3 regions of the Sphingobium sp. TomMM35A genome follow, and region 1 is predicted to be linked to each of the others. Evidence: riboswitches for the same ligand, from Rfam matches in the RefSeq annotation. Region 1 holds a riboswitch; each other region holds the start of a gene.
What was found. Region 1 has a riboswitch for cobalamin ahead of ACYU8T_RS13335 (cobalamin biosynthesis protein CobG). Riboswitches for the same ligand answer to the same signal wherever they lie in the genome.
Positions count from the first base shown of each region.

Region 2: it holds a riboswitch for cobalamin, as region 1 does, so the genes downstream of both, ACYU8T_RS00500 (TonB-dependent receptor plug domain-containing protein) here and ACYU8T_RS13335 (cobalamin biosynthesis protein CobG) in region 1, are expected to answer to the same signal.
Region 3: it holds a riboswitch for cobalamin, as region 1 does, so the genes downstream of both, ACYU8T_RS15055 (TonB-dependent receptor) here and ACYU8T_RS13335 (cobalamin biosynthesis protein CobG) in region 1, are expected to answer to the same signal.

Region 1 is NZ_BSRC01000002.1:35,048-41,290, forward strand. It holds gene cobJ (precorrin-3B C(17)-methyltransferase) at 1-31, opposite strand, end outside; gene cobI (precorrin-2 C(20)-methyltransferase) at 28-750, opposite strand; gene ACYU8T_RS13330 (precorrin-8X methylmutase) at 747-1,376, opposite strand; gene ACYU8T_RS13335 (cobalamin biosynthesis protein CobG) at 1,376-2,431, opposite strand; cobalamin riboswitch at 2,662-2,887, opposite strand; gene ACYU8T_RS13340 (alpha/beta fold hydrolase) at 3,019-3,876, shown strand; gene bluB (5,6-dimethylbenzimidazole synthase) at 3,918-4,556, opposite strand; gene cobO (cob(I)yrinic acid a,c-diamide adenosyltransferase) at 4,558-5,163, opposite strand; gene cobN (cobaltochelatase subunit CobN) at 5,160-6,243, opposite strand, start outside.
Region 2 is NZ_BSRC01000001.1:99,928-106,170, forward strand. It holds gene ACYU8T_RS00485 (molybdopterin-dependent oxidoreductase) at 1-127, shown strand, start outside; gene cobA (uroporphyrinogen-III C-methyltransferase) at 114-896, shown strand; gene mobA (molybdenum cofactor guanylyltransferase) at 1,056-1,589, opposite strand; cobalamin riboswitch at 1,617-1,879, shown strand; gene ACYU8T_RS00500 (TonB-dependent receptor plug domain-containing protein) at 2,046-3,914, shown strand; gene ACYU8T_RS00505 (ABC transporter substrate-binding protein) at 3,951-4,790, opposite strand; gene ACYU8T_RS00510 (FecCD family ABC transporter permease) at 4,916-5,911, shown strand; gene ACYU8T_RS00515 (ABC transporter ATP-binding protein) at 5,905-6,243, shown strand, end outside.
Region 3 is NZ_BSRC01000002.1:423,867-430,109, forward strand. It holds gene ACYU8T_RS15045 (LysR family transcriptional regulator) at 98-991, shown strand; gene ACYU8T_RS15050 (hypothetical protein) at 1,170-1,349, shown strand; cobalamin riboswitch at 1,561-1,807, shown strand; gene ACYU8T_RS15055 (TonB-dependent receptor) at 2,048-4,006, shown strand; gene ACYU8T_RS15060 (hypothetical protein) at 4,239-4,481, shown strand; gene ACYU8T_RS15065 (cytochrome c oxidase assembly protein) at 4,605-5,348, shown strand; gene ACYU8T_RS15070 (c-type cytochrome) at 5,321-5,749, opposite strand; gene ACYU8T_RS15075 (hypothetical protein) at 5,746-6,030, opposite strand; gene ACYU8T_RS15080 (cytochrome c oxidase subunit 3) at 6,027-6,243, opposite strand, start outside.

The sequences.
Region 1 (6,243 bases):
CCAGGCCCGCCACCGCTACCCATCCGCTCATGGCCGCCGCCCCTGTCCATGGATCAACAGGATGGAAAAATAGCTGGTGACCGCCTGCGCTTGCCCCAATGGCGTGATCTTCTGATCCGCCATGGTCGCATATTCGACCAGCCAGGCGCAGTCGTCCTTGCCCGCCGCCTCCACCGCGCGGCGCAGCTTGGCGAGGTTGCGGCCGATCTTCATGACAACCAGCGCATTGCTGTCACGGATGCGCCGCGCCAGCTCCTCTTCCGGCAAGGTCGCCATCAGCACCGTCAATACATCGTCGCCCCAGCTGATCGGCGTGCCGCTCGCGGTCCAGGCGCCCGACATGCCGGTGATGCCGGGCACGATCCGGACAGGCGCGAGCGGAGAGAGGCGGCTGTGCAGATGCATGAAGCTGCCGTAGAAAAAAGGGTCGCCTTCGCAGAGCACGACCACATCCTCGCCCGCTTCCACCAGGCCGTGCAGATGGGCGGTGCACTCCGCGTAAAAGGCCGACAGGCATTGATTATAGCGCGGATCGCTCACCGGAATTTCGGTCGTCACCGGATATTCCATCGCATATTCGACTGCATCCGGACGAAGCAGTCCATCGACAATCTTGCGGGCATGGCCGTGACGGCCGGGCTTGCGGAAATAGGCGATGTGGCGCGCCTCGCGGATCAGACGGTCTGCGCGTACGCTCATCAGGTCCTGTGCGCCGGGACCGAGCCCCACGCCATGGATCGTCCCGCTCATTCCGCCGCACTCGCCAGCGCGTTGACCGCCGCGACCGTGATCGCACTGCCGCCCAGCCGCCCTTCCACGACGCAGCAGGGCACGGGCTGGTTCTCCCAAAGCGCCTGTTTCGATTCCGCCGCGCCGACGAAACCGACAGGACAGCCGACTATCGCCGCCGGGCGTGGGCAGGCGGGGTCTTCCAGCATGTTGAGCAGGTGGAATAGCGCGGTAGGAGCGTTGCCGATCGCGACAACCGCTCCGGCCAGACGGGGGCGCCACAGTTCGAGCGCGGCCGCCGACCGGGTGTTCGCCATCGACCGGGCGAGGTCTGGAACTTGTGGATCGTTAAGGGTGCAGATGATCGCGTTGCCATTAGGCAGGCGGGCGCGCGTGATCCCTTCCGACACCATTCGCGCATCACACAGGATCGGCGCGCCAGCCTCCAGCGCGGCGATCGCGGCTTTGGCAAATCCCGGCGAGAAGCGAATATGCGGCGCCAGACCCACCATGCCCGCGGCATGGATCATCCGCACGGCAACCCGCTCCTCCTCGGCGGAGAAGCGGTCCAGCGCGGATTCCGTGCGGATCATGCGGAAGGACTGGCGATAGATTTCCGCGCCGTCTGTTTCATAAAGATGCGGCATCAATGGGCTCCGAAATGGGCGAAGATCTGATCAGGCGACAGGCCCGCGTGCAGCGGCGGCGCACCCGCGCGCGCATTGAGGGCAAGGTCGAAGACGCCCTCCCGCCCGGTCAGGACGACGGCCGCCTGCGACGGCCGGGCGCAGCCCTTGGCGCAACCGGACACGTGCAGCCCCGGCACATAGGGCGCGAGCCGGGCGGCAAGTTCACGGGTGGCGACGCTCGACTGCGGGCAGGCTGGAGCGCCCGGACAGGCATCGGCGGCAAGGCGCGGGTCGGACGGATCGTCGGCAGGTGCGCCGCTGCCCTCCAGCACCAACCCTCGCCATGGCGTGACCCGCACCGCACGCGCGTCATCGACGATGATGGCGAGGAGTTCCGCCGCCTCGATCCGGCCGAAGGGCGCGGCATGAAAGGGGCCGGGTGCATCCGCCAAGGCCGCGGCGCGGGAACGTGCCGGGGCAGGCGCCTCGATCGCCTCTTCAAACAGCGGGACATTGTGCCGCGCCATGCGGCCAGCCTGAACGCCGCCGCTTGCCATGAACCGATGGGCCATGCGGATCAACCCTTCCGCCGCGTCTGCCGTGTTGACCGGAGTACCTTTTATGCGCCCGTCCGCCCGCAGGATCAGCGCGCCGCTCGCGGCCCGTTCCACCCTGAAATCGGCCGACGCGTCGCTCAGCACCGGGGCAGGGCCAGCGTCGATCGCGAAGCCGACCTTCGCGGGAAGGTCCGGTAGTTCGCGCAGGCGCGCCGTCAGTTCCGTCGCGATCAGCGCGCTATCATCGCCCTCATGCCAATCCGGGTTGATCAGTATAGGAACGTGAGCGTCTCGCTCCTCATCGGCATGCGCGAGTCCAATAGCGATCAATCGCTCCATCAGCGCACGATGGTCAGCCTCCGCCACGCCCCTGATCTGAAAGGCGGCGCGGTTCGTGACGTCGATATGGCCATTGCCAAGGGTAAGCGCCGCCTCGCAAAATCCTACCGCCTGTTCCCGGCTCATCCGGCCAAGCGGTGGACGCACCCGCACCAGCAGCCCGTCGCCCGCCATCATCGGCCGCCATGCCGTCGGGCACCAGCCGCGCACACCGTGGCGCGTGCCGGTGCTGGCGGTATCACGCCGCATCTGCTCCTGCATTGCTTCAGCCCTCCAGCACTTGCGCCACGACCAGCGGACGGCGCGCGCAGGAAGGCGGCCAAGCCGCTCGCCTGCACGGCCGCAGCCGCACGAAATTCGTCGCTCAAACGGAGAACCGAGCCGTGACCATCCCCTGGATCATGGCAAGAGCGACCTTTGCTCCGGCAGGTCTCCTGGCTTGCGGGTCACAGCTTGGCATGGGGCCTTCCCGGATCGCTCCAGTGGCTGGCCGTCCCATTGTCAGAACTGGCCGGTCCATGCTTCGCTCGCCGCTCACAGTTGCAGGGACAGCCACGGATTTGGGAGAGAGCCTCCCGCACCGCATTCCCATTTAAGCCCCTATACCGGGGCACCGGCGCGATCGATGAACCGGACGAACCCGGCTCGACGCGCTTCATAATGACGATGCAGGCGAAAGGGAAGTAGTCAACGCCCGCTTCCTTGCGTCCATCGCGCATCGCCGCTACGCCCTCGCCAAATAGTGCAAAAATGGAGAGGAAAAGATGGGCGATTTCAGCTTCGAAGGCACCAGCCGCTTCCTGGAAACGGATAAGGGGCGGCTTCATTATCATGAAGCGGGATTAGGCCCTGCGCTGCTGCTGCTCCATGGGTCGGGCCCCGGCGTCACCGGCTGGGCGAATTTTCGGGGCAATCTGCCCTTCTTCTCCCAACATTTCCGCACCATCATCCTGGACGCACCGGGATATGGGAAGAGCGATCCCGTGGATGGCGACCCGGTGGGAGTAGCCCGCGACGCAGTCGTCGCGCTGATGGACGGCCTTGGCATCGACCGCGCCCATATTGTTGGCAACAGCTATGGGGGGATTGTCGGCGGACATCTGGCGGCATCTCATCCCGACCGCGTGCTGCGCTACATCACGATCGGCGGCATCGGTTTCAACATCACCTCGACCTTCCCCAATGAAGGGCTGACCCGCCTAGTCGATTTCATCGAAGATCCGACGCGGGAGAACATCATCGCCTGGCTCGAATCCATGGTGTACGACAAATCGATCATCACCGATGAATTGATCGACATGCGCTACAAGGCGGCGCTGGAACCGGTGACGATGGAAAGCAGCCGCAAGATGTACACGCGCGCCGCCCTCGGCTTCATCGCCCAGTCGATGAGCGGGCCGGGCGTGTCGCAGCGTATCGGCTATCTTGGCAAAATCCAGGCGCCGACGCTCATCATGTGGGGCCGCGATGACAAGGTCAGTCCGCTCGACGGCGCGCTGCTGCCCATGCGCATCATCCCCAATGCCGAACTGCACGTCTTCCCGCGCTGCGGCCATTGGACGATGATCGAGCACAAGGACCGTTTCGAAACGCTGGCGCTGGATTTCCTCCGGGGTGAATAGCTGATCTCGGTCCGAACGGGGGAGCGGATGCGGATGCGGAACTAACGCCGCACCACCACGGAATGCCAGTCGGTCCGCTGCTCCCAGCCCCGCCGTTCCAGTTCCGGTACATCCTCTTCACTGACAGCCCGGCCAAGGCAGAGCAGCCCCAGGCATTCCCAGCTTGCGGGAATATCGAGCATCGCGTTCACGCCTTCGGGCTCCATGATCGACACCCAACCCATGCCGATGCGCCGCGTCTGCGCCGCCAGCCATAGCGTATGCACCGCCATGACGCAGCTGTAACGCCGCGCCTCTGGCATCGTGACCGCACCCAGATGATGGCCCGTCTCCGTCCCATCGTCGCAATAGACGGCGAACAGGACCGGCGCCTCGCGCAAGCCGTGCAGCTTCAGGCTGCGATAGAGCTTGTCCTGATCGCCATCATATTCCTTGCCCGCTTCCTTGACCTGCCGGTCGACATGACAGGCCAGTCGCTCGCGTAGCTCCACGGTTTCCACACGCACGAAACGCCACGGCTGCGACAAGCCCACTGATGGCGCGCGATGCGCCATGCTGAGCAGCCATTCGACGTCCGTCTCATCGATCGGGTCCGTCCTGAAATGGCGAATGTCCCTTCGCGCCCTTACCAGCGCCTCGAACTGCGCGCTGTCGATCGGGGTGATGGCGGGACCGCTCATGTCAGAATTCGATCCCCGCCTGCGCCTTCACGCCGCTGCGGAAGGGGTGCTTGATCAGCGTCATTTCGGTGACGAGGTCCGCCGCCTCGATCAGGGGCTCGGGCGCGTTGCGGCCTGTGATGAGGACATGCTTCATCTCGTCCCTGTTCGTCACGGCTTCCAGCACCTCTTCGACCGGCAGATAATCGTAGCGCAGGACGATATTCAGTTCGTCCGCTAGCACCATATCATAGGCCGGATCGGCAATCATCCGCTTGACCTCATCCCATGCTTCGCGGGCAAGGGCGATGTCGCGGGTCTTGTCCTGCGTGTTCCAGGTGAAGCCTTCGCCCATCGGCTTGAATGTGACATTATCGGGAAACGCATCGAACACCGCTTTTTCTCCGGTGGTCATCGCGCCCTTTACGAACTGGACGACGCCGACCCGCTTGCCATGGCCGATGGCGCGGATGACCATGCCGAGCGCGGCGGTCGTCTTGCCCTTGCCCTTGCCGGTATGGACGATCAGCAAGCCCTTTTCCTGCGTCTTGGTCGCCATGATCTTGTCATGGGCGGCCTGCTTCTTCTTCATCTTTTCGGCATGCTGTTCCGGCGTGCGTTCGATCATGGGCGATCTTCCTTCAGTTGGGCAAGGATCATGGCGGCGCTGTTCGAACGGGGGCGCCACAGCCCCCGGTCCAGCGCTTCGTGGAGGCGTGCCGCGGCTTCGCGCAGCGCGGCGGGGTTGGCTTCGGCCATGAAGGCGCGCACGGCTTCGTCCTCGATGAAGGCGGCGTGGACGGCGTCGAAATGATGGTCTTTGACGCCATGCGTCGTCGCGGCGAAGGCGAAGAGATAATCGACGGAGGCAGCAATTTCGAACGCGCCCTTGTAGCCATGGCGCATCATGCCCGCGATCCATTTGGGATTGGTGACGCGCGCCCGCACCACCCGGCCGATCTCGTCCTCCAGCGTCCGGATGACCGGCCGTTCGGGCCTGCTATGGTCATTATGATAGCTGAGCGGCTGGCGGCCCGACAGATGCTCGACCGCCGCTGCGATCCCGCCTTCGAACTGATAATAATCATCGCTGTCGAGCAGGTCATGCTCGCGATTATCCTGATTCTGGATGAGAGCATCAGCCTCGCCCAGCCGCCGGGCGAACAGGTCGCGTTCCGCATCGCCCTCGACGCCGCCGCCATAGGCGTGGCTTCCCCAATCGAGATAGATGTTCGCCAGGTCCGAACGATCATGCCACAGCCGCTCGTCGATCATGGCCTGCAATCCCGCGCCATAGGCGCCCGGTTTCGATCCGAAGACACGCGTCCCAGCGCGGCGCAGCGCTGCCTTTTCAGCCGCACCCTCGGCCATGAGCGCCGCTGCTTCCGCCCGGTGACGCGCGGCGGCGGGATTATCCTCTTCCGGCTCGTCCAGCGCCATGACGGCGCGGGCGGCGCTGTCGACCAGGTCGATCTGTTCGGGAAAGGCGTCGCGGAAAAAGCCGGACACGCGCAACGTCACGTCCACGCGGGGCCGGTTGAGTTCGGCGATCGTCATCACCTCAAACCCGACCACGCGCCCCGATCCCCAATCCCACCGCGGCCGCACGCCCATCAATGCGAGCGCCTGCGCGATGTCGTCACCGCCGGTACGCATGTTCGCCGTGCCCCAGGCGGACAGGGCGATGGAGCGCGGATATCCGCCTTCT
Region 2 (6,243 bases), on a different contig from region 1:
GAGCCTGGTCGACGTGCCCGCCATCGGCAAGGCGATCGGCGCGGGCACCAACTGCGGGTCCTGCCGCCCCGCGCTCGCCAACATCCTCGCCCAAATCCCGCAGGAGACGCTCCATGCAGCCGAATGAACTTATCGCCCCCGGTGAAGTCTGGCTGGTCGGCGCAGGTCCCGGCGACCCGGACCTGCTGACCCGCAAGGCCGAAAAGCTGATGGCGGCGGCCGACATCGTCTTTTATGACGCACTGGTCGGCCCCGGCGTCCTCGACCTCATCCCGCAGGGCATCGAGCGCGTCAGCGTCGGCAAGCGCTCCGGCCGCCACAGCAAGGATCAGGAAAGCATCAACGACCTCCTCCTCGCCGCCGCAAAGGCAGGCAAGCGCGTCGTGCGCCTGAAAGGCGGCGACCCGTCGGTCTTTGGCCGCTCGGCCGAGGAGATGGATCATCTCGCCGCTGACGGCATCCGCACCCACATCTGCCCCGGCATCACCACTGCCAGCGCGGCGGCGGCAAGCGGCAACGCCTCGCTCACCCTGCGCGGCAAGGCGCGCGGCCTGACACTGGTGACCGCGCATCTGAAAGCCGGTGAGCCGCTCAAGCTCGACTGGGAAACGCTCGCCCGTCCCGGGGGCACGCTCGGCATCTATATGGGGCGCGCCGCCGCCGGAGAGATCAGCCGCCAGCTGATCGCCGCCGGACGCGATCCCGAGACGCCGGTGATGGTGGCGGTCAATGTCTCGCTGCCCACCGAACGCCTGATCCGGGGGAAGCTGTCGGCGCTTGCCTTTCTGGTGGCCACGATCAGCGACGAAGATCCGACCCTGCTTCTGATTGGTGAAGCGGTGGCGGGCACGACCATGCCAGTAGAGGCCGCCACGAGCGTCGCTCTTCAGCTTTGAAGACCGGCTCTCCGCGACCTTTGCCCTGAGCTTGCCGAACGCCCCCGAACTTAGTTGGAAGGAAGGGAGGGGGCTTCGGCAAGTTCAGCTCGGCGATAGGGTGCAACCCGCTCAGCACGATAAGCAACGTGCTCCTGCAAAGGCAGGAGCACGGCGCAGCTAGCTTTTTGGCAATCCGGCAAGATCCTGCGGTCGATTAATATTCGGCAGGACGATATCCGCCCGCTCCACGATCCGCGCGCCGATCCGCTCCAGCCAGCCATATATCGACCGGCTATTCTCCTCAGCCAGATGCGCGTCCAGTTCATCTGCAAGCCCCGCAGGCCAGAAACCGGCAAGTTGCTGCCCCTTCAACACCGCAGCGCCTTCTCCCGCCAGCGCCTCCACCAGCGCCGCCGGATAGAGCGGCATGTCACACCCGGTCGTCAGCACCGCGTCATAGCCTTCGTCCCGCGCATGATGCAGTGCCGCGTTCAGCCCGCCCAGCGGTCCCATATCAGGCGCGGGCCGGTCGGAGAGGCTGGTCATCCCCTCGACCGTCCGCCCGCAGACCACCACCGTCTCCACATGCGGCGCGATTGCTGCTACCGCATGTTCAATCAGCATGCGCCCATCCGGCATCAGCGCCAGCGCCTTGTCGCTCCCGAACCGGCTTGATCGTCCCCCGGCAAGCACAGCGCCCAGTAATCGCATCGATCCACTCCTTGGCAGAACCCTCGCTTTCCCCTATGGCGCGCGGCGTGAGCGGGCAACCGCTGACGATAAGATCGCGCCGGAAAGGGAATGCGGTGCGGACGGCTCATCCGTCCAAATCCGCAGCTGCCCCTGCAACTGTAAGCGGTGAGCGCGATGCACCCGGAAACCCGCATGCCTTCAAAAGGGGAAGGCGAGGGGGACCAGCCACTGGACACGCGTCCGGGAAGGCCCGTGCATCGCCGCGACGACCCGCGAGCCAGGAAACCTGCCGGCGCATGGTCGCTCTTGCCTGGGTCCAGGGATCGGCCCGGGCACGGTTTTCCGTCTGAGCGACGAAGCGGCGCAGGGCCGCATCGGTGCGCGTGACGGGATTGGCGTCTCCCTCCCTCGCGCACCGGCCGCTCGCGCGGACGCCCTGGCCTCATGTCGCATGGCGCTCAGGGAAGACAGAATATGTTCAAGACCGGAATCTCGCTGCTGGCGCTCCTCGCCGCCACCCCAGCGCTTGCCGAAGACGCAGACGAAATCGTCGTCACCGCGCTCGGCATCGAGCAGCCGACCGATGAAGTCGGGCAGGCCGTGACGGTGATCGATGAAAAGACGATCGAGACGCGCCAGAATGTCAGCGTCGCGGACCTGCTGATCACCACGCCCGGCGTCCGTTTCAACCGCGCCGATGCCGTGGGCGGCGTCACCGGCATTTCGATCCGTGGCGCGGAAACGACGCAAACGCTGGTGCTGCTCGATGGCGTGAAGATCAATGACCCGAGCGTCATTGGCGATGCCTACGACTTCGGCAATCTGCTCACGGGCAACATCCGCCGCATCGAAGTGCTGCGCGGCTCCAATTCGGTGGTCTACGGCAGCCAGGCGATCGGCGGCGTGGTCAACATCATGTCGGCCGAGCCGGGCGAAGGCGTTGGCGGCAGCGCATCGGTGGATTATGGCTATGCCGACACGCTGAATGCAAAGGCTGACATATCGGGCAGCACCGGCATCGCATCGGGCAGCGCGGGCGTCGCCTATTTCCGTACCGATGGCATCTCCGCGGCACAGGGCGGTACGGAGAAGGACGGTTATGAAAATATCGCGACCCACGCGAAGCTGAAGCTCGCCTTCACCGACAATCTCAGCCTCGACCTGCGTGGCTATTACATCCATGCGGACCTCGATACCGACATCTTCTTTGGCGCGCCGGCTGAATCAAGGGATAGCAGCAAGCTTGACCAATATGTCGGCTATGCGGGGCTCAACCTTTCCTCTTTCGACGGCAAGTTGACGCAGCGTGCGGCGGTGACCTGGTTCCGCAATGACCGCGACTATTTCTTCGCGCCCAGTTCCGCGCCTGACTATGGCTATTCAGGCACCAACCTGCGATTTGAATATGAAGGCGTCTATCAGCCGGTGGATCAAGCCAAACTGGTCTTTGGCTACGAGCATGAGCGGCCCAAATATGACTCGTTCTTCTACGACTTCTTCACAGGCGATAAGGTCGTCAGCGGAGCAGAGGTAAACATCGACAGCGTCTATGCGCTTGCGGTCGTAAAGCCTTTTGTTGGCTTGTCGGTTACCGGCGGCGTACGCCATGACGATCACAGCCAATTCGGGGGCGCCACCACCTTTGGCGCCAACGCCAACTACACGCCCAATGAAGGCCGCACCAATATCCGCGCCAGCTATGGCGAAGGCTTTCGCGCACCTTCGCTGTACCAGATCTACGACGCCACCTATGGCAATCTCGACCTCAAGCCCGAACGGTCGAAAAGCTATGACATCGGCTTCGATCAGAGCCTGGATGAGGGCCGCGCGATGATCTCTGTCACCGCGTTTCGCCGCGACACCCGCGACCAGATTTATTTCGACGGCTTCGCCCTTCCTTTCGGCCGCTATGTCAACCTCACCCGCACCCGTGCAAAGGGCGTGGAAGCAGCCTTGACGCTGAAGCCCGTCGATGCGCTGACGGTCATAGCGGCCTACAGCTATATCGACGCTGTCGACCGGTCCGAAGGCGGGCTCAACGAAGGCAAGCGCCTTCCCCGCCGCGCAAAGGATGCCGTCAGCGTCTCGGCAGACTATGATTGGTCGTTCGGCCTGTCGACTGGCGCAACGGTGACCATGGTCGGCGACAGCTTCAACGATGCCGCCAACACCCAGCGTCTCGACGGCTACGCCCGGCTGGACCTCCGCGCCTCGCTGCCGATCAACGAGCATCTGGAGATTTACGGCCGCATCGACAATGTCACGGACGAAGAATATGCGACCGTCTATGGCTACAGCACCTATGGCCGATCGGCCTATGGCGGCGTGCGTGTCCGCTTCTGACGGTGAAAGATGAACGGGGTGGGCGGCCGCCCCGCTTCATCGCCGGGGCGCGGCCTTTGGCTGCGCCCTCTCTTTGCCCGCAGCATCCGCCTGGGCAATGATGCTGCGCGCGGCCTGCACATAGGCGGGGCCGCCGCAGACCGTCCAGGCCTGGGGCACACGGATGCGGGGGATGGATCTCAACGCGGGATGGTGCAGCATCTCCGTCCCCTGATCGACGATGTTTTCGCTGCCTTCTTCCACGATCAGATAGTCGGGCTTGGCTGCGATCATCTGTTCCAGCGGCACTTGCGCCAGCGCGGGCTTGCCGAGCTTTTCCGCCAGATTGACGAGGCCCGCGCGCCGGATCAGTTCATCGACCAGGGTGCCCGTGCCCGTCATGTAGCCGCGTCGCTGATAATAGGCCGCGACCCCGCCGCCCTTGCGCCGGGGCAGGGCGGCAAGATCGCGCTCCATGCCCCTGATCAACGCTTCGCCGCGCGCGCGCTGGCCGACCGCCGCCGCGACCTGACGAACCTGATCGCGGATTGCGGCGAAGCTGGTTGCGCTCGCGAGGCCCAGCTTGCGCCATCGCCCATCGGGCGCGCCGACCACGCCGCCTGTGCCATCAGGAAAGCCAATCACCAAGTCGGGCCGCAACGCCAGCACCTCTTCGGCCGGGCGCTTCAGCACCGGAAAGCGCCGCGCCTTCGCCACCGCTGCCGACAATTCGGGATCATGGCCATAGGGGCTCAACGCCGCGATCTGACCCGGATCGGCGAGCGCCAGCACATATTGGTCGGCGCAGGTGTTGAGCGACACGATGCGGCGTGGCGGGGCAGGGGCGGCGCTGGTGAGGCTGAGCGCACAAAGCGCCGCGATGATCTTTCCGCGCATCAATCCTGCCTCTGCAACGTGCTGGGCTCCTGCGAAGGCAGGAGCCCAGCTCAAGTGAAGCAACTGGGCTCCTGCCTTCGCAGGAGCACTACGACCTGTATCAGCGGCCTTGGAGTGCGCAAGCCATGAGCGCGCGCCGCCATCCGCTTCTGCTCCCGGTTCTCACCGCGCTGACTCTCATCGCAGCGCTGGGCTCGCTCACGCTGGGCGCCGTTCCGCTTTCACCCCCTCGCATCCTTGCCGTCCTGAGCGGCGGCGGCGATGAGGTCGCCCGCGCCATCCTGATCGATCTGCGCGTGCCGCGCATGCTGCTCGGGCTGATCGTCGGCGCGATGCTCGGCCTCGCCGGAGCGGCATTGCAGGGCTATTTGCGCAATCCGCTGGCCGAACCTTCGGTGCTTGGCGCATCCAATGCAGCCGCGCTCGGGGCGGTGGGCGCGCTCTATTTCGGGCTGGCGCAGCTTCATCCAGTGATCCTGCCGATCCTGGCCATCACCACCAGCCTGATCGCGATCGGCGCGCTGTTCCTGCTGGCCGGGCCATCGGAAAGTCCTTTGACGCTGATCCTCGCTGGCATTGCCGTCGCAACGCTCGCCGGGGCGGGGATCAGCCTGTCGCTCAACCTGTCGCCCAATCCCTTCGCCGCGATGGAGATCATGAGCTGGCTGATGGGCAGCCTTGAAAATCGCAGCTATGCGCATGTCTGGATCGCCTTGCCCTGCGTGCTTGTCGGAGCCGCGCTGCTGATCGCGGACGGGCGCAGTCTCGACGCGCTGACCTTGGGCGAAGAAGGCGCGCAGGCATTGGGCGTCGACCTCACCAAGGCGCGGCTGCGCATGATGCTGGGTGTCGCCATCGGCGTCGGTGGCGCGGTCGCGGTGTCTGGCGCGATCGGCTTTGTCGGGCTGATCGTGCCGCATCTCGTCAGGCCGCTGACTGATCGCTCGCCGTCGGCGATCCTGCTTCCGTCCTTGCTCGGCGGCGCGGCGTTATTGACGCTTGCGGACATCGGCGTGCGGCTCATTCCCACCAGCAGCGAATTGAAGCTGGGCGTTCTGACGGCGCTGTTGGGTGTGCCGGTCTTCCTGGTCCATCTGATGCGGGAGCGGCGGCTATGGTGACGATCCGCACGCAGGAGCTGTCGGTGCGCCTTGGCCGTCATGCTGCGGTTCGCGGCGTCACTACGGCGCTGGAGCCGGGGCAGCTGGTCGGCATCATAGGTCCCAATGGCGCGGGCAAATCGACGCTAATCCGAGCGATGCTCGGCCTTGCGCGCGTGGAGAGCGGAACGGCGTCGATCAATGAAAAGCCGATCGCCAATATCGGCCGCAAGGACATCGCGCGTGTGGTCGCCTATCTGCCGCAGGGGCAGACATTGCACTGGCCCTTGATGGTGGAGCGGCTGGTCGCACTGGGGCGGATGCCGCATCTGGGCCCGCTCTCGCGGCTGTCG
Region 3 (6,243 bases), 390 kb from region 1:
CACGAAAAACTATGGCCAAAATCTATAGACCCGCCGCCATCCTCGCACTAGATGATAAAGGTTCAAAGCATCTGTTCCTCACAGGAAAAGATCATCGATGGACCCCGACTATCTTCTCTTCGCCCGCGCGGTGGAAGCAGGCAGCCTCTCAGCCGCTGGCCGCATGCTCAACATCTCGCCCGCGATGATGTCGAAACGCCTCTCTCGCCTCGAAGCCCGCCTCGGCGTCCGCCTCATCCATCGCACCACGCGCCGCCTCGCCCTGACGGAAGAGGGCGCCAGCCTTCACCGCGATCTCGTCGCCATCCTCGACGCCATTGCCCACGCGGAAGAGCGCGTCACCAATCGCCACCGCACCGCGTCAGGCCCGCTGCGCATCTCCGCCCCCACCTCCTTCGGCCGCCTCCATGTCGCCCCCCATGTCGGCCGATTCCTGGAACAGCATCCGCGCGTCGACCTCCAACTCAACCTGTCCGACGCCTATGAAGACCTGCTCGCTGAACGGATCGACCTTGCGATCCGCATCACCAGCGACATTCCCGCCCATCTGGAGGGGCATCATCTCGCCGCCAACCGCCGCATCCTCTGCGCGAACCCCGCCTATCTCGCCGCCCACGGCACGCCGGAAGGGATAGCTGACCTCTCCCGCCACCGTCTGCTCGCCGCCGAAGGACAATTGCCATGGCGATTGGTCAACGGGCGCGCGCGCAAGCTGATCGACGGCCAAAGCCATGTCCGCACCAACAGCAGCGAAATCGTGCGCGAACTCGCCCTGACCGGCGTCGGCATCGCCCTGCGCTCGCTCTGGGACGTGGGCGATCTGATCGCGGACGGACGCCTCGTCCGCGTCCTTGAACCTTGGGAAGGCCCCGCCGACCTCGCCGTCCACGCCGTCCACCCCCGCGCGGCGGGCCGCCCTGCCGCCGTGGACACCTTCATCGCATTCTTGCGCGAAAGCTTCCGCGCCGCGCCGTGGAACAGGGGCGGTTGATAGAAAAAGGCAGGCGGGCTCCCGCTCAACCCGCTGAAAAGCCAAAATTCCATTATGCGAAAATTCGCCAGGCTCCTGTCAAAAAATAGAAGCTTTCCGGCGTTAACCTGCGTAATGGCAGCGGGAAAGGCCGATGTTATCGTTCGAGCCATAAGAAACTTGAGAGAGGATATGGGCCATGCGCCCCAATGACGCGTCACATTTTTCCGCCTGCGCCGCCCAGGAAGCGCGGCAAGCCAGGGAAGCCCGCCTACGCGGCGCCGACCAGGCAACCATCGCCCTCCACAATGAACGCGCCGTCCGCTACCAGGCCATGGCCCTCCGCCTCCAGCGAGAACGAGGCACGACCCTGAACTGATCTTGGCGCGAAGGCCCAGCACCACCATTCCCCTCTCCCCTTCAGGGGAGAGGGTGCCGAGCGAAGCGAAGGCGGGAGAGGGGACTGTAAAGCAACCAGCGCCGCCCCCCTCTCCCCACCCCTCTCCCCTAAAGGGGAGAGGGAGCAATCCCCACCACCCCCCCTTGCCCCACACCCCCACCTCCGCTATCGCCCCCTCACCCGGGCAACCCCCGGGCATGATCGCGCCGGTGCCTCGAAAGAGGCTTAAAAGGGAACATGGTAAGGAAGGCATCCGCCTCCCCAAGCCAGGGCTGTCCCTGCAACTGTAAGCGGCGAGCGCGATGCACATCGCCCCACCTCACAGGCAGGTTGGGGCAAGTCACTGGGCCGGACGCTAAATCCTGCGAGGCCTGGGAAGGCCGTGCATCAAGCGATGACCCGCGAGCCAGGATACCTGCCAGCGTCTGGTCGCTCTTGCCTTGGTCCAGGGGATGGCCGCGGCACGGTGAACTCCGTCTGAGCGACGAATGAGCGGCAAGAGGCCGCTTCGGTGACGCTGGCGGCCGCCTTGGGGGCGTCCGGCCGTCGGCGTGCGCCGGTCGTCGCCTGACGACAGGTCTCTTGCCGGATGTCGCCAGACGCCCGGAGTGCATGATGTGAAACTTCCCGATCATTTCCACCGCGCCGCCTGGGCGCTGACCGCCACTCTCCTCCCCCTGCCAGCCTTTGCCGCCGAAGCGGCCGACGCGGGCGAAGACGCCAGCGCCATCATCGTCTTCGGCCGGGGCGAGGACAAGATCGGCACCGCCCATGCGGCGAGCGAAGGCAGCGTCGGCGGCGCTGACCTTCTCGTCCGCCCGCTGCTGCGCGTCGCCGAACTGCTCGAAGCCGTGCCGGGCATGGTCGCGGCCCAGCATTCGGGCAGCGGCAAGGCCAATCAATATTTCCTGCGCGGTTTCAACCTCGACCATGGGTCGGACTTCACCACCTATATCGACGGGGTTCAGATGAACTTCCGCAGCCATGGCCACGGCCAGGGCTATCTCGACCTCAACGGGCTCATCCCGGAAATCATCGCGCGTGAGGATTTTCGCAAAGGTCCCTATCGCGCCGATGGCGGCGACTTCGCGCTTGCGGGCGCGGCCTATATGACCACGATCGACGGCTATGACCGGCCATGGGTCGCGGCGGAGGGCGGCTCCTTCGGCTGGCGCAGGCTGGCGTCGGGCGGGACCGTAAAGGCGGGCGCGGGCCATCTCACCCTGGTCGCGCAGGCCAAGGCCTATGACGGGCCATGGCAGGAGCCTGAACATCTGCGCCATTATGCGGGCTTCGCCAAATATACGCTCCCCACAGGGGCCGGGAAGATCGACGCCACGCTTCACGCCTATCGCGCGACATGGCGCCCGACCGAGCAAATTCCCGAGCGCATCGTAGGCACGCCGCTCTGCCCCGATGTCTTCTGTTCGCCCGATCCGTCCGCGCGCGGTGAAACCACCCGCATTATCGGCAATCTCGCCACCATTCAGCCGACATGGCGCGCCAATCTTTATGCCCAGTTCTACGACTGGACGATGTTCTCGAACCCCACTTACACCGACCCCGACGGCACCAGCGCGCAGATACAGCAATTCGACCGCCGCTGGGTTCTCGGCCTCACGGGCGAAAAGCGCTGGGATGCCGATCCAGCGCTGCAACTGAAGCTCGGCACGGAAAACCGTTATGACGCGATCGGCAATGTCGGCGTCAACCGAACCGCAGGGCGCGCTTTCCTCTCCTCGCTTGGGCGCTATCGCGTCAACCAAGGCTCGGCCGCGCTTTATGGCGAAGCGACCGTCACGCCCCTTCCCGGCCTGCGCATCACCGGCGGGGTGCGCGGCGACTATTATCATTATGATGTCCGCAGCCGGGACGCCGTCGCCGCCGCGTTGGGTGAAGGCAGCGGCTCGGACACGCTCGTCTCTCCCAAGGCGTCGGCCGCATGGGCAATTACCCCGCAGGTCGAACTCTATGCCAATTGGGGCCGGGGCTTCCATTCCAACGATGCGCGCGGCGCGGTCAATGTGGACACGCCTGTTCCCATGCTCGTGCGCGGCACCGGCAAGGAACTGGGCGGCCGCCTTCAGCTTCCCGGCTTCACCTTCACCGCAACCTATTGGTGGCTGAACGTCGGCAGCGAGTTGCGCTTCGTCGGCGATTCCAACGCGGTCGAACCCAGCGGAGCCAGCCGCCGCCATGGCTATGAGCTTGTCGCCTTCTGGCGGCCACTCCCCTGGCTTGCCTTCGACGGCAATTACACCGCCAGCCACAGCCGCTACACCAATGGCGATCATATCCCCAACGCCTTCAGGAACGCAGCGTCCGCCGGGGCGGCTATCGTCCTCGATCCATGGGAAGCCAGCATCCGCGTCCGCCATCTCGGGCCCTCTCCCCTGATCGAGGATAATAGCGTGCGCGATCCCGGCAGCACTGTCGTCAATGCCCGCGCCGCCTGGAAGGGGAAGCGGGTGCAGATCTATGCCGAACTGCTCAATATCCTGGGCAGCCGGGACAAGGACATCGCCTATTATTACGAATCCTACATCCCCGCCGCCGATGCGGAGCCGGTCGAAGGACGGCTGAGCCGCGTCGTCGAACCGCGAACGGTGCGCGGCGGCGTCAAGTTCCTCTTCTGACAGTTGAAGGCGAAGGCTGGTCGTTGGCAGGAGACCGGCCTTCGCGATCAACGACTTACTTATGGGACGGAAGTGTTCGTAAAGTAAAAGCCAGACATTCTTTATTTAAACAGGTTAAAAGTCTTGGAGTTCAGCATGGAAATTTTGGGCTATGGTTGACGCGCTTTCGCCGCTGTGCAACTTTCCCTTACGGCAATCTGGACAAAGAATCAGTTGCCAGGAGAGGATGTCCATGACCCACCCACCTTTGCGGGGCGCCGTTTTTCACGCCATCTTGCGCGACTGCCTGGAAGCGCAGCGCGCGCCCAAGGAAACCGAAATACAACTGGTAGCCTGCAAGATTTGGCAGGACAGTTTCGCTGCAATATCGCACAAGAACTGGCATGATCTCGTGCCGGGCAGCGAAGAATATGAATATACGCTCAACGCCGCCCGCATGGCCTTTGGCATCCACGCAGCCAACAGCGCCGCCTGAATTTTTGACCTTCAGGTTAATTTTCGGCCCCAAATCTCCAAAAACCCTTTCAATTCACCATTTCCTTCATGGGAACGATCCTCCCCCTCACGACTTGGTGATGGAAACAGAGGATCGTCCCGGTTGGAAAATCCCACCCCCTATTGCGGCACCGCTCCCCTGCCCGCGGAGTTCTGGACCCGGTGGAACTGGGACCCGCTATTGCTGCTGGCCATCGCCGCCACACTCTTTCTCTCCCTGCGCCTTCCTCCCCCTTCCCGAAAACCCGCGATCGCCTTCACCGGCATCTGGGCGATCCTCTACATTTCCCCTTTCTGCGCGATCGGCTCGGCTCTCTTCTCCGCCCGGTCAGTCCACCATCTCGTCTTGATCCTGATAGCCGCCCCCCTGCTCGCCCGCGCGGCAGCCATGCTCCCCAAACGCGGATCGCTCGCCAGCTGGACGGTTCTTCAGGCGCTGGTCCTCTGGTTCTGGCACGCTCCGCCAGCATATGATCTGGCGCTGTCCAATTCCGCCGCCTTCTGGCTGATGCAACTCAGCATCCTTCTCTCCGCCACCGGCTTCTGGCACGCTCTCGCTCGCTCGGAACTCCCCGGCCGGATCATCGCCCTGTTCGCAACCATGATGCAGATGAGCTTGCTCGGCGCGTTGCTCGCCTTTGCCCAAAGCGCCCTCTACCGCCCGCACTGGCTGACAACCCAGCCCTGGGGCATGAGCCCGCTGGACGACCAGCAGCTTGCAGGCATCCTCATGTGGATTCCCGGCGGCACGCTCTATCTCGCCGCCGCCCTCTTCTACGCCTGGCACATGCTTGCCGAACAGCAGGATGACGGGCCAGCCTATGTTTCCCTGGGCGAAAGGGTATAGAGATAAGCGGCGATGTCGCGCGCTTCCTTCTCCCCTATGCCCATGTTCGGCATGGCGTTGCCCGGCACCACCGATTGCGGATAGCGGATCCACCGCACCAGCGCGTCCGGATCGTTCCGCAGCATCCCCGCCACGGTTTTGCGCGCGGCGAAACCAGCCAGGGAGGGGCCCACCGCCCCACGCGATGCCGCTATGCCAGGTATCTCATGACAGGCGCTACATTGCCTCGCCACGATCGCCCGCTCGCCCCGTTCCACAACGCCGCCCGTCAGCGCCTGCGCATGCTCTTCCTGCCTGCTCATCTCCTGCCGCTGTTGCACGGCGAAGCTGCCAATCGCTCCCACGGCGCCAAAGCCAGCCAACACCGCTACAAGCCACAAGCTGCCAGGAACGCGCCTCATGCCCGGCACCCCTCCAGGATCAGCAGAGCCAGAGCCTGGAACATCAACGCCAGAAAGAATATCCCGACCCACAACAACGCACCCCATTTCCCCGGCGCCAGCCTCACCAGCCCCCAGGAAGCAGCGCCAGCGATCAGCAAAAACAGCGCAATCCCAGCGCCCGGCCAATATGTGCCCGCTCGGCACCAGGCATGCAGGAAAAAGCTGATCCCCTGCTGGCTCGCGAACCAGAGCAGCGGAGGCCCGGCGAAAAGGATGGCGTAGCGCGCGTTCCTGCTCATGCCAGCCTCGGCGCCCAGTAGATCAAGGCATAAAGCGGCAGCCAGCTGAGCTCGACGAACCGCCAGTAATTCGCATTGTCCTCCACATCAGCAAACTGCCGGTCGCCCACTTCATGCGTGTGCAGCCAGAGCGCGAGCACCAGCGTGTCTCCCCAGTCGGTGATCAGATGAACCGTGTGCAGGATCATCAGCATCCACAGCACCGACCCATAG